DNA from 2 places in the Micromonospora sp. WMMA1996 genome. Region 1 is predicted to be linked to the other one. Evidence: predicted binding sites of a transcription regulator. Region 1 holds the regulator's gene; the other holds the start of a gene.

Evidence for each region. Region 1 encodes HrcA, which represses chaperone genes, less so after heat shock. Its sites were predicted from a motif close to GGTTNGCACNCTCNNNNNGAGNGTGCNAACC; they were not measured.
Region 2: groES (co-chaperone GroES) is a predicted target of HrcA. The motif match lies at 3,095-3,125, and genes of this name have one in related genera.

Annotation. Positions count from the first base shown of each region.
Region 1 is NZ_PDHU01000003.1:376,180-382,559, forward strand. It holds gene COO58_RS21395 (serine hydrolase) at 1-840, opposite strand, end outside; gene COO58_RS21400 (histidine triad nucleotide-binding protein) at 843-1,193, opposite strand; gene COO58_RS21405 (SDR family NAD(P)-dependent oxidoreductase) at 1,270-2,031, shown strand; gene COO58_RS21410 (16S rRNA (uracil(1498)-N(3))-methyltransferase) at 2,140-2,874, opposite strand; gene dnaJ (molecular chaperone DnaJ) at 2,876-4,021, opposite strand; gene hrcA (heat-inducible transcriptional repressor HrcA) at 4,095-5,117, opposite strand; gene COO58_RS21425 (DUF4870 domain-containing protein) at 5,294-5,935, shown strand; gene hemW (radical SAM family heme chaperone HemW) at 5,979-6,380, opposite strand, start outside.
Region 2 is NZ_PDHU01000003.1:970,097-976,476, forward strand. It holds partial or broken gene COO58_RS31280 (molybdopterin-dependent oxidoreductase) at 1-149, opposite strand, end outside; partial or broken gene COO58_RS31285 (molybdopterin-binding oxidoreductase) at 372-806, opposite strand; gene groL (chaperonin GroEL) at 931-2,577, opposite strand; gene groES (co-chaperone GroES) at 2,648-2,962, opposite strand; gene COO58_RS24180 (methyltransferase domain-containing protein) at 3,217-4,449, shown strand; gene ybaK (Cys-tRNA(Pro) deacylase) at 4,506-4,985, shown strand; gene COO58_RS24190 (sugar ABC transporter substrate-binding protein) at 5,181-6,284, shown strand.

The DNA.
Region 1 (6,380 bases):
CACCAGGATCAGCCCCAGCCCGAACCCGGCCGCCCAGAGCGACTCGTCGGTCGTGGTCAGCGGCCAGCGCATCTCCTCGACCGTGGCCGGGGCGAGGACCGCGCCGGCCGGGTCCAGCGCCCGCGGGTCGGCCAGGAACGCCGCCCAGCGCGCCATGTCCGGCGCGGTGCTCCACAACTGGGCGGCCGGCGCCACCGCGCCGAAGTCGGTGGGCGGTTCCGGGTGCGCCTCGTCGGAGTATTCGTCGACCAGGAAACCGGTCGCCGCCCGCTCCCCCGGCCGGACGCCGGTGGCGGTCAACCCGAGCGGGTCGAGCACCCGCTCGGCGAGCACCTCGGTCCAGGAGCCACCCCGCAGCCGGGCGACCAGCTCGCCGAGCAACGCCATGCCGAGGTTGGAGTAGTGGAACCGCCGGCCGGTGGGCAGCACCCGCTCGACCCGGGCCAGGTCCGCCAGCAGCTCGTCGACGGCGGGCGCGCGCAGGCTGTCCCACACGTCGCCGTGCGGCTCGCGTTGCAGGCCGGCGGTGTGCGACAGCAGCCGGCGCACGGTCAGCTCGCCGTGCGCGGCGAGGTCGAGGTGCCGCCCGATCGGGTCGTCCAGGTCGAGCAGCCCGTCGTCGCGGCACTGCAGGACCAGCGTCGCGGTGAAGGTCTTGGTGACCGAGCCGATCCGGAAGACCGTCTCGGCGTCGAGCGGGGTGTCGTTGCCGGTGCCACCCACCGCGCAGGTCCAGAGCGGCCGGTCGGCCCGGTGCAGGGCCGCCGAGACCGCCGGGATCCGGCCCTTCGCCTGCGCCTGCCGCACCATCCGGTCGAGCCGGTCGGAGATCCCGGTCATGGTCACCGGCAGAGCATCGGGCCGAGCGGCGCGCCACCGAGCAGGTGGGCGTGCACGTGGAAGACCTCCTGGCCGCCGTACGGGCCGGTGTTGAACATGAGCCGGAAGCCGTCCACCGTCAGGCCCTCCTCCTCGGCCACCACGGCCGCGGTGTGGAGCACCTCGCCGGCGAGCCCGGGGTCGCCCTGGGCGAGCGTGGCCACGTCCGCGTAGTGCTCCTTGGGGATCACCAGCACGTGGGTGGGCGCCTTCGGGTCGATGTCCCGGAAGGCGAGGGTGGTGGCGGTCTCACGGACGATGGTGGCCGGGATCTCCCCGGCGACGATCCGGCAGAACAGGCAGTCGACTCCCATCGCCGCAGTCTAGGGAGGGGCGGTGACCGACGGGGCCCCGGCCGGCCCCTCGGCGCGGTGCGGCAGGATGGCCGGCATGGCGGGACGGGCGGTGCTGGTGACGGGGGCCTCGCGGGGCATCGGGCGGGCGGTCGCGCGGGCGTTCGCGGCCGGCGGGGACCGGGTGGCGATCCACCACCGGGACTCCGCCGAGCTGGCCGAGGCGCTGCGCGTGGAGCTGCCCGGCGACGGGCACGTGGTGGTCCGCGCCGACCTGGCCGACCCGGACGCGGTCCGGGTCATGGTGGACGAGGCGGCCCGACTGCTCGGGGGCCTCGACGTGCTGGTCAACAACGCCGGTGTCTTCGGCCCGGCGGACCCGCCGCACCCGGTCTTCGGCAGCAGCTACGAGCAGTGGCGGGCGCGGTGGCGGGAGGTGCTCGACACCAACCTGGTCGGCGCCGCGAACGCGGCCTGGTGCGCCGCCCAGCACATGCGGGAGCGGGGCGGCCGGATCGTGAACGTCTCGTCCCGGGGCGCGTTCCGCGGTGAGCCGGCGAACCCGGCGTACGGCGCGAGCAAGGCGGGGATGAACGCGATGGCGCAGTCGCTGGCGGTGGCGCTGGCCCCGTACGGCATCGGGGTGGCCTGCGTGGCTCCCGGCTTCGTCGAGACGGACATGACCAACGAGCACCTCAAGAGCGAGCGCGGCGACGCGGTCCGGGCCCAGTCCCCGTTCCACCGGGTGGCCCGCCCGGAGGAGATCGCCGCCGCCGTGCACTGGCTGGCCTCCCCGGAGGCGGAGTGGGCCGCCGGCACCATCATCGACCTCAACGGCGCCTCCTACCTCCGCACCTGACCCACCCCTTCCCGCGATCTTGCACTTGCGGCCCTCGTCCTGGGCGTTTCACCGCCTTTGCCGGGGCACGAACCGCAAGATCGGCGGGGTGGGGTGGGTGGGTGGGGGTTACCAGCGGGTCAGGCGGGCGGAGAGGACGGAGAGGGCGGCCACGCCGGCCGTGGAGGTGCGGAGCACCGAGGGGCCCAGGCGGACGGGGTGGGCGCCGGCGTCGGTGAACGCGGTCAGCTCGGCGTCGGCGATGCCGCCCTCGGGGCCGACCACCAGCACGATCTCGCCGGTCGACGGCAGCTCGGCGGTGGTCAGCCGCTCCTCGGCCTCCTCGTGCAGCACGAAGGCGGCCGCCGCGCCGGCGATCCGTCGGGTGACCGTGCCGGTGGACTCGTCAGGTGCTCCCGCCACCACCGGCAGCCACGGTCGGCGGGCCTGCTTGGCGGCCTCGCGGGCGGTGGCCGCCCACTTCTCCCGGGCCCGTACGCCCCGGTCGCCGCGCCACTGCACGACCGAGCGGGACGCCGCCCACGGCACGATCTCGTCCACGCCCACCTCGGTCATCGCCTGCACGGCCAGCTCGCCCCGGTCGCCCTTGGCGATGCCCTGCACCACCACCAGCCGGGGGACGCACGCGTCCGCGTACCCCCGGGTGGTGACCCGCAGGTCGAGCGTGCCCCGGCCGACGGCGGTGACCACCGCGGCGGCGGTGCCGCCCCGGCCGTCGGCGAGCAGCAGTTCCTCGCCGACGCGCAGCCGCTGCACGGTGGCCGCGTGGTGCCCCTCCGGGCCGTCCAGCGTCAGCGTGTCACCGGTGGGCAGCGCCTCGACCAGGAACAGCGGGGCGGACACCTCAGGCGTGCCCGTTGAAGGCGTCGCGCATCCGGGAGAAGAAGCCGCCCTGCTTGGTCAGCTCGGCGACCTCCTCGCCCCGGGTCTTGGCGAAGTCGCGCAGCATCCGCTCCTGGTCGGCGTCGAGCTTGGTCGGGGTCCGCACGTCCAGGTGGACGTAGAGGTCGCCGCGACCGGTGCCGCGCAGGTGCGGCACGCCCCGGGCGCGCAGGCGCAGGGTGCTGCCGGGCTGGGTGCCCGCCTTGACGTCGACGGTCTCCTCGCTGTCGAGCGTCTTGATGGTCAACCGGGTGCCGAGCGCGGCGGCGGTCATCGGCACGGTGACCCGGCAGTGCAGGTCGTCGCCCTTGCGGGAGTAGACGTCGTGCGGCCGCTCGTGGATCTCGACGTAGAGGTCGCCGGCGGTGCCGCCGCCCGGACCGACCTCGCCCTGCTGGGCCAGGCGGATCCGCATGCCGTCCTCGACCCCGGCCGGGATCTTGACGGTCAGCGAGCGACGGGTGCGCACCCGGCCGTCGCCGGCGCAGGTCGGGCAGGGGTGCGGGATCGTGGTGCCGTAGCCCTGGCACACGGTGCAGGGGCGGGCGGAGACCACCTGGCCGAGGAACGTGCGCTGCACCGACTGGACCTCGCCCCGACCGCCGCACGCCTCGCAGGTGGCCAGGTGGGTGCCGGCGGCGGTGCCGGCGCCCGAGCAGGTGGTGCAGAGCACTGCGGTGTCGACGGTGATCGGCGCCTCGACGCCGAACGCGGTCTCGTTGAGGTCGAGCTCCAGCCGCAGGATCGCGTCCGCACCCGGACGGGTGCGCGGCCGGGGACCCCGGCTGCCGCCCGCCGCGCCGCCGAAGAACGCGTCCATGATGTCCTGGAAGCCGACGAACGGGCCGGCGCCACCGGGACCACCCGGACCGCCGGCGCCCCCGCCGCCCGGGGCGAGCGGGTCGCCACCCAGGTCGACGATCTGCCGTTTCCGGTCGTCCGAGAGGACCTCGTACGCGGCGTTGATGTCCTTGAACTTCTCCTGTGCCTCCGGGTCCGGATTCACGTCCGGGTGGTACTGCCGCGCCAGCTTGCGGTAGGCGCGCTTGATCTCGTCGTCGGAGGCGTCCCGGCTCACGCCGAGAATGCCGTAGTAGTCCCTGGCCACTGCGTTCGGTGTCCTCATGTTCGTCTCGCGTCACGCCGGTCGTCGGCCGAGGCCGGCCGTCGGCCCTGACTGGTCAGTTCTGGGCCAGCAGTTCGCCCACGTAGCGTGCCACGGCCCTCACCGTGGCGATGGTGCCGGGGTAGTCCATCCGGGTCGGCCCGAGCACGCCGAGCCCACCCACGATCGTGGCACCCGGGCCGTAGCCGGTGCTGACCACCGAGGCGGCCCGCAGGTTGTCGATCTCGTTCTCGTCGCCGATGAGCACCCGGGTGGTGCTCGGCTCCGTCTCGCCGATCAGCTTGAGCAGCACGACCTCCTCCTCGAGCGCCTCCAGGATGGGGCGCAGCGAGCCCTGGAAGTCGAGCAGGCCACCGCGGGTGAGGTTGGCCGTGCCAGCCAGCGCGATGCGCTCCTCGTGCCGTTCCACGAGCGTCTCCAGCAGCACGGTGGAGAGCGTGGTCATGGCCGGGCGCAGCTGGGGCGCGGACTCCTCGACCAGCGCCTGCACCAGCGGCGGCGTCTCGGCCAGTTGGCAGCCGACCAGCTTCTCGTTGACCAGCCGGCGCAGGGCGGTGACGTCGTCGGCGGGCACCGGGGCGGGCAGCTCGACCAGCCGCTGCTCGACCCGCCCGGTGTCGGCGATCATGACGACCATCAGCCGGGTGGTGGAGATCGGCACCAGCTCCAGGTGGCGCACCTTGGAGCGGGCCAGGCTCGGGTACTGCACCACGGCGACCTGCCGGGTCAGCTGGGCGAGCAGCCGGACCGTGCGGTGCACCACGTCGTCGAGGTCGACGGCGCCGACCAGGAAGCGCTCGATCGCCCGCCGCTCGGCCGGACTGAGCGGCTTGACCCGGGACAGCCGGTCGACGAAGAGGCGGTAGCCACGGTCGGTGGGCACCCGGCCGGCGCTGGTGTGCGGCTGCCGGATGTAGCCCTCCTCCTCCAGCACCGCCATGTCGTTGCGCACGGTCGCCGGCGAGACGCCGAGCTGGTGCCGCTCGACCAGGGCCTTGCTGCCCACCGGCTCCTGCGTGGCGACGTAGTCCTCGACGATCGCGCGCAGCACGGCGAGCTTCCGGTCGTCGAGACCCATGTCCCCCACCTCCTGACGCGGCTGGCACTCGACTGTAGCGAGTGCCAGTCTACGTCGGCACCCCCGCCGACGCGATGATCAGCGACGGACCTCCGGTGCGCCCCACCGCCCTCCGTCGACGCGCCGGGGCCGAACAGCCCTGGTGCCACTTGCCGGCGGGACCTACCGTGACGTGCATGACTGAACCTCCTCGCCCTCCCGGAGCGGGGGACCCCGGCCCCCAGCCCGACCCGACCGCGCCGTCGGCGCCCTACGGCTCCTCGCCCGCCGGTGAGCCGCCCACCGCACCACTGTCCGGGGCACCGGCGGCGGGCGGCTATCCCCCGCCCGGTGACTATCCGCCCCCGGGCGGCCAACCCCCGTCGGGCGGCGGCTACCCGCCGCCGGGTGGCTATCCCCCGCCGGGCGGCGGCGCGCCGGGCTACGGCGCCGGCTACCCCGGTGGCGGCGGCTACGGCCCGCCGGCCGGTTACGCCAACAACGACGACAAGACCTGGGCCCTGGTCGCGCACTTCGGCGGCGCCGCCGGGATGCTGATCGGTGGCGGCGTGCTGGGCTGGATCGCGCCGCTGGTGGCGCTGCTGGCCCGGGGCAACCAGTCGCCCACCGTCCGGGCGCACGCGATCGCCGCGCTCAACTTCCAGCTCATCTGGTCGGTCATCGCGCTGGTCGGCTGGATCCTCACCTGCATCCTGATCGGCCTGGTGATCGGCTTCGGCGCCATGATCGTCGGCATCGTCTTCGGCATCCTGGCCGGGGTGAAGGCCAACGAGGGTCAGCTCTACCGCTACCCGATGTCGGCCAGCCTGATCAAGTGATCCGCTCCGGCCGGTCCCGGGCGACGGGGCCGGCCGGCGCCGGTCAGGGCAGCAGGTCGCGGACCACCGCATCGGCCAGCAGCCGGCCGCGCAGGGTCAGCACCACCAGGCCCCGCGCGTACGCCCCGGCGTCCAGCAGCCCCGCGTCCCGGGCCCGTTCGGCGCCGGCCCGGCCGGCCTCGTCGAGCACGCCCAGCGGCAGCCCGGAGGCGAGCCGCACCCGCAGCATCACGTCCTCCATGTGCTGCTCGTCGGGCGTCAGCCGTTCCCGGGCCAGCGCCGGTGACGCACCCTCGGCCAGCCGCGCCGCGTACGCGGTCGGGTGCTTGACGTTCCACCAGCGCACCCCGCCGACGTGGCTGTGCGCGCCCGGGCCCAGGCCCCACCAGTCGGCGCCGGTCCAGTAGAGCAGGTTGTGCCGGCACGCCGCCGCCGCCGAGCGGGC
Region 2 (6,380 bases), 590 kb from region 1:
GGCGTCGCCGGCGCGGGCAGCGTCACCGCCTCCCGGGCCGCCGAGACGCCACGCCGGCCGGCCAGCCAGTGCCCGCCGAGCCCGGCCACCGCCGCCGCGCCGGTCAACAGGCCGACGCCCCGCAGGAACCGGCGTCGCGACTCCGGAACGTCGTGCCGGGCCGGCTCCCAGCCGCCCGGGGTCTCCTCCTCGCGCGCGAACGCGGCAGCCGCCGGGGGTGGCGGGGGTGGCGGGGGCGTGGAACGGGGCGCCCCGGCCTGCTCGCCGTCGGCCAGGTCGACCTCGTGGCGGTCCGGCCCCTGTCCGGCGCGCGCCCGGTCTACCCCGGCGCGGTCCGGACCCTGCCCGGGGCGCTTCCGGTCGGCCCCTGCGGGGTCCGGGCTCAACGGGCCGGCGACGAACGCCCAGAGCGTCAGCCCGCCGAGGCCGGCGCCGACCAGGGACGGCAGCGCGTCGAACGCGTCCGCGCCGGGTCGGGTCAGCGCGGCGGCGACGCCGAGCACGGCGAACGCGGCGATGCCGGCCAGGCCGACCACCAGTCGCCGGGCCGCCGCCAAACCGAGCAGCGCCGCGAAGCCGGCCAGCAGCAGCGCCGTCCCGACCAGCAGGGCGATCTTGTCGTACGTGCCGAAGACGGCGATGGCGAACTGCTTGAGCGGCTCGGGCACCAGGTCGACGACGACACCGCCGACGGCGATCAGCGGGGCGGACCGGGGGCCGGTCAGGACAGCCACCGGCTCGGCGGTGCCGAGCGCCACCACGGCGGCGACGACACCGGCCAGCGCCGCGTGGCGGCGGGAGATCATGCGCACGCCGTCCAGTCTGGTCGACCGGGCGGGCCGGCTGCCAATCTCGTCAGCGTTCCGTAAGCACGTCGGGGCACACCGCCGGCTCGGCGGTGTGCCCCGACGTCGGGCCGTACTCCTCGGGTCAGAAGCCCGGGCCGTGCTGGTGGCCGTGGCCGTGCGAGTGGCCGTGCCCACCGGCGGCGGCCGGCTCCGGCTCGGCCGGCTTCTCCACGACCAGGCTCTCGGTGGTGAGCAGCAGGCCGGCGATCGACGCGGCGTTGGAGACCGCGTTGCGGGTCACCTTCACCGGGTCGAGGATGCCGGACTTGGCCAGGTCGACGTACTCGCCGGTGGCGGCGTCGAGGCCGGTGCCCCACTCCTGGGCGACGACCTTCTGCACCACCACGTAGCCGTCGTGGCCGGCGTTCTGCGCGATCCAGCGCAGCGGCTCGACCAGCGCCTTGCGCACGATCGAGACGCCGACCTTCTCCTCGCCGGTGAAGCCCAGGTCGTCGTCGAGCACCGGCAGGATCTGGGCCAGCGCGGCGCCGCCGCCCGGGACCGTACCCTCCTCGACCGCGGCCTTGGTCGCGGCGATGGCGTCCTCGATGCGGTGCTTGCGCTCCTTCATCTCGACCTCGGTGGCCGCGCCGACCTTGATCACCGCGATGCCGCCGGAGAGCTTCGCCAGCCGCTCGGCCAGCTTCTCCCGGTCCCACTCGGAGTCCGAGGCCTCGATCTCCTTGCGGATCTGGGCGACCCGGTCGGCGACCTCGGAGGACTGCCCGCCACCGTCGACGACGGTGGTGTTCTCCTTGTCGACCACGACGCGACGGGCGGTGCCGAGCACCTCCAGGCCGACCTGGTCGAGCTTGTAGCCCAGCTCTGGGGCGACCAGCTCGGCGCCGGTCAGGATCGCCATGTCCTGGAGCATCGCCTTGCGGCGGTCGCCGAAGCCGGGGGCCTTGACCGCGCAGACCTTGATGGTCTTGCGGATGGCGTTGACCACCAGCGTGGACAGGGCCTGGCCCTCGACGTCCTCGGCGACGATGAGCAGCGGCTTGTTGTTCTGGAGGACCTTCTCCAGCAGCGGCAGCAGCTCCTCGATGGCCGAGATCTTCTGCGTGGTGATCAGGATGTACGGGTCCTCCAGGACCGACTCCTGCCCCTCCACGTCGGTGACGAAGTTCGGCGAGATGAAGCCCTTGTCGAACTGGAGACCCTCGGTCACCTCCAGCTCGGTGGTGAGCGCCGAGCCCTCCTCGACGGTGATGACACCGTCGCGGCCGACCCGCTCCATCGCCTCGGCGATCAGCTCGCCGATGGTGGAGTCCTGCGCGGAGACGGTCGCGACATGCGCGATCGACTCCTTGCTGGCGACCTCGACGGCCTTGCCGAGCAGCGCCTCGGAGACCTTGGCGGCCGCCGCGTCGATGCCCCGCTTCAGGCCGGTCGGGTTGGTGCCGGCGGCCACGTTGCGCAGGCCCTCGCGGACCATGGCCTGGGCCAGCACGGTGGCGGTGGTGGTCCCGTCGCCGGCGACGTCGTTGGTCTTGGTCGCCACCTCCTTGACCAGCTGCGCGCCGAGGTTCTCGTACGGGTTGGTGAGCTCGATCTCCTTGGCGATGGTCACGCCGTCGTTGGTGATCGTGGGCGCACCGAACTTCTTGTCCAGGACGACGTTGCGACCGCGCGGGCCGAGGGTGACCTTGACCGCGTCCGCGAGGGCGTTGACACCGTGCTCGAGCAGGTGCCGGGCGTCGTCCGAGAAGCTGAGGATCTTCGCCATCAGTATCCCTTCGAAGCGACGTTGCCCCGGCCCGGCGAGCCGGACCGGGGCAACGACACTGATCGGTTGCTTACTTCTCGATGACCGCGAGGACGTCGCGGGCGGAGAGCACCAGGTACTCCTCGCCGGCGTACTTGACCTCGGTGCCGCCGTACTTCGAGTAGAGGACGGTGTCGCCGACCTTCACGTCGACCGGCACGCGGTTGCCCTTGTCGTCGATCCGGCCCGGGCCGACAGCGAGGACGGTGCCCTCCTGCGGCTTCTCCTTGGCGGTGTCGGGGATCACGATGCCCGAGGCGGTGGTGGTCTCGGCCTCGTTCGCCTGGACCACGATGCGGTCCTCGAGCGGCTTGATCGCAACCTTGGTCGCGGTAGTCACGGGCATACCCTCCCGGGTACTTGGTGTCGTTACCGGTCGGCATGCCGACCAGCGTCAATCTGCCACATGCCACCGGGCGGGGCCGTCGTCGCGGGTGCCGGTCCGCCTGGCGCTCAACCCCCGGGCACGGGGCCCGGGCGTTGGCACCCTCAGGGTGAGAGTGCTAATCGCAGGTTATTCCTCGGCTAGCACTCCGTCAAGGAGAGTGCCAGCGCGTCGCCCGCCGTGTCGGCCCGGAGGCGGGTCGGGAGAATGGGCGGGTGGACCTCGACCAGCTCGCCGCGCTGCGTACCCCCGAGGGGTCGGCCGCGCTCGCCGCGGCGGCGCGGGTGGCCGGCGGCGACCCGCTGGCGGCGGCCGCCGCGCTGCGCTCGGCCGGGATCCCCGGCGGGCTCGCGGCGGCGGCGTTGACCCAGGCGGAGCTGCGCCGCCGGGCCGCCGGCAAGTTCGGCGCGGTGGCGGCCGGGATGTTCCTCACCCGGCCGGGGCTGGAGCAGGCCACCCGCCGGGCGGTCGCCGACCGGCGGGCCGTGCGGCTGCGCGCCGCGGGCGTGACCACGCTCGCCGACCTGGGCTGCGGGCTGGGCGCCGACGCGCTCGCCGCGGCCCGCGCCGGCATCCGGGTGTACGCGGTGGAGGCCGACCCGGTCACCGCGGCGATGGCCGCCGCGAACGCCGAGGCGGCCGGGCTGGCCGACCTGGTCACGGTGGAGTGCGGCGACGCCACCGCGTTCGACGTGAGCCGGGTCGACGGGGCCTTCTGCGACCCGGCGCGACGGCGGGCCGGCACCGGTCGGCGCATCTTCGACCCGAACGCCTACTCGCCGCCGTGGGACTTCGTCGTCGGGCTGGCCGAGCGGGTGCCGCGCACCGTGGTCAAGGTGGCGCCCGGGCTGGACCACGCGCTGATCCCGGCCGGCGCCGAGGCGGAGTGGGTGAGCGTCGACGGGGACCTGGTGGAGGCCGCGCTCTGGTGCGGCGAGCTGGCCGACGTCCCCCGCCGCGCCACAGTGCTGCGGGAGAAGGAAGGGCCCCCGGTCAACGCCTCCGGTAGCGGCGGGGCCCCCTCTTGTCAGCTGACCGGCAGCGGCGCGGTCGACGCGGCGGTGGGCCCGGTCCGGCGGTTCCTGTACGACCCGGACCCGGCAGTGGTGCGCGCGCACCTGGTCGCCGAGCTGGCCGCCGACCTCGACGCCACCCTCGCGGACCCGTCGATCGCCTACCTCTACGCGGACACGGCCCGGCCCACCCCGTACGCGCGCTGCCTGGAGGTCACCGACGTGCTGCCGTTCTCGCTCAAGCGCCTGCGGGCGCTGCTGCGGGAGCGCCGGGTCGGCCGGGTGGAGATCCTCAAGCGCGGTTCGGCGCTGGAGCCGGAGAGACTGCGCCGCGACCTGCGCCTGGCCGGCGACGCGGCGGCCAGCCTGGTGCTCACCCGGGTGGCCGGCGCGCCGACCGTGCTGATCTGCCGCCCGGTGCCGGCCGCCGCCTGACCGCTGCCTCCGGTTTCGGCTCGCGGCGGGGCGGCGCCCGGGTTAGCTTGACCGCCATGGCGGGACAGGGCACTCCGGCGACCGCGCTGCTGACCAAGCGGAAGATCTCGCACAGCACGCACCCGTACGACGTCTCGCCGGACGCGCCGAACTACGGCGCGCTGGTCGCCGCCGCGCTCGGGGTGCCGCCGGAGCGGGTGTTCAAGTCGCTGGTCACCGAGGTGGACGGCGAGCTGACCGTGGCCGTGGTGCCGGTGACCGGCGAGCTGGACCTGAAGGCGCTCGCCGCGGCGGTGGGCGGCAAGCGGGCCGCACTGGCCGACCGGGCGGTGGCCGAGCGGGCGACCGGCTACGTCCGGGGCGGGATCAGCCCGCTCGGGCAGCGCCGGCGGCTGCCGACGGTGGTCGACGCCTCCGCGTCGACACACCCGACGGTGTACGTCTCGGCCGGCCGCCGCGGCCTGCAGGTGCAGCTCGCGCCGGGTGACCTGGTGGCGCTCACCGGGGCGCGGACCGCCCCGATCGCGGCCGGTTGAACCACCCGTAGCGGGACGGTGGGAGCGTTTCCGCCGTGGGTGTCGGCCGGGTGACAACCGCGTTGCTGAATTGTTACCGCCGCCAACAAACTTCTGACCTCGGCACTCTTGCGGAGCGTGGGAAGCGCGGAATACGTTGCCGGACACAACAAAACATCGACCTCTACTCCCCCACCCCCGAAAGGACCCGTGCACATGCGCAAGGGACTCCTCACCTTCGCGGCCGTCGGTCTCCTCGCGACCGGCAGCATGGCCGCCTGTGGTGACAACGGCGGTTCTTCCGACCAGGCCGGCGGCTCCACCGACAAGAAGCCGAAGATCGGCGTGATCCTGCCGGACAGCAAGTCCTCCGCCCGCTGGGAGGGCGCGGACCGCAAGTTCCTCAAGGAGGCGTTCGACGCCGCCGGCGTGGAGTCGGACATCCAGAACGCGCAGAACGACAAGACCGCGTTCCAGACCATCGCCGACCAGATGATCACCAACGGCGTCAACGTCCTGATGATCGTCAACCTGGACTCCGGCACCGGCAAGGCCGTGCTCGACAAGGCCAAGTCGCAGGGCGTCGCCACCATCGACTACGACCGGCTGACCCTGGGCGGCTCCGCCCAGTACTACGTCAGCTTCGACAACGAGGCCGTCGGCAAGCTCCAGGGCGAGGGCCTGAGCAAGTGCCTGACCGACAAGGCCGTCAAGAACCCGTCGATCGCGTACCTCAACGGCTCGCCGACCGACAACAACGCCACCCTGTTCAAGAACGGGTACGACTCGGTCCTCAAGCCGAAGTTCGACTCGAAGGAGTACACCAAGGTCGCCGACGACTCGGTGCCGGCCTGGGACAACGCGCAGGCCGCCACGATCTTCGAGCAGCAGCTGACCAAGGCCGGCGGCAAGATCGACGGCGTGCTCGCCGCCAACGACGGTCTGGGCAACGCGGCCATCTCGGTGCTCAAGAAGAACAAGCTCAACGGCAAGGTCCCGGTGACCGGTCAGGACGCCACCAAGGAGGGCCTGCAGAACATCCTCGCCGGTGACCAGTGCATGACCGTCTACAAGGCGGTCAAGAAGGAGGCGGACGCCGCCGCCGAGCTGGCCATCGCGCTCGCCAAGGGCGAGAAGAAGGAGACCGGCCAGACCGTCAAGGACCCGGAGGGCAACCGGGACGTGCCGGCCGTGCTGCTGGAGCCGAAGGCCATCTACAAGGACAACGTCAAGGACGTGGTGGCCGACAACTACGTCACCAAGGAAGAGCTCTGCACCGGTGCGTTCGCCAAGCTCTGCACCGACGCCGGCGTGAGCTGACCCAACCCGCTCAGGCGGCGCCGCCCGGCACGGGGAAACCCGGGTCGGGCGGCGCCCACGCCGGACGGGATCCGAGACCTCCCCTCCGCCCAAAGG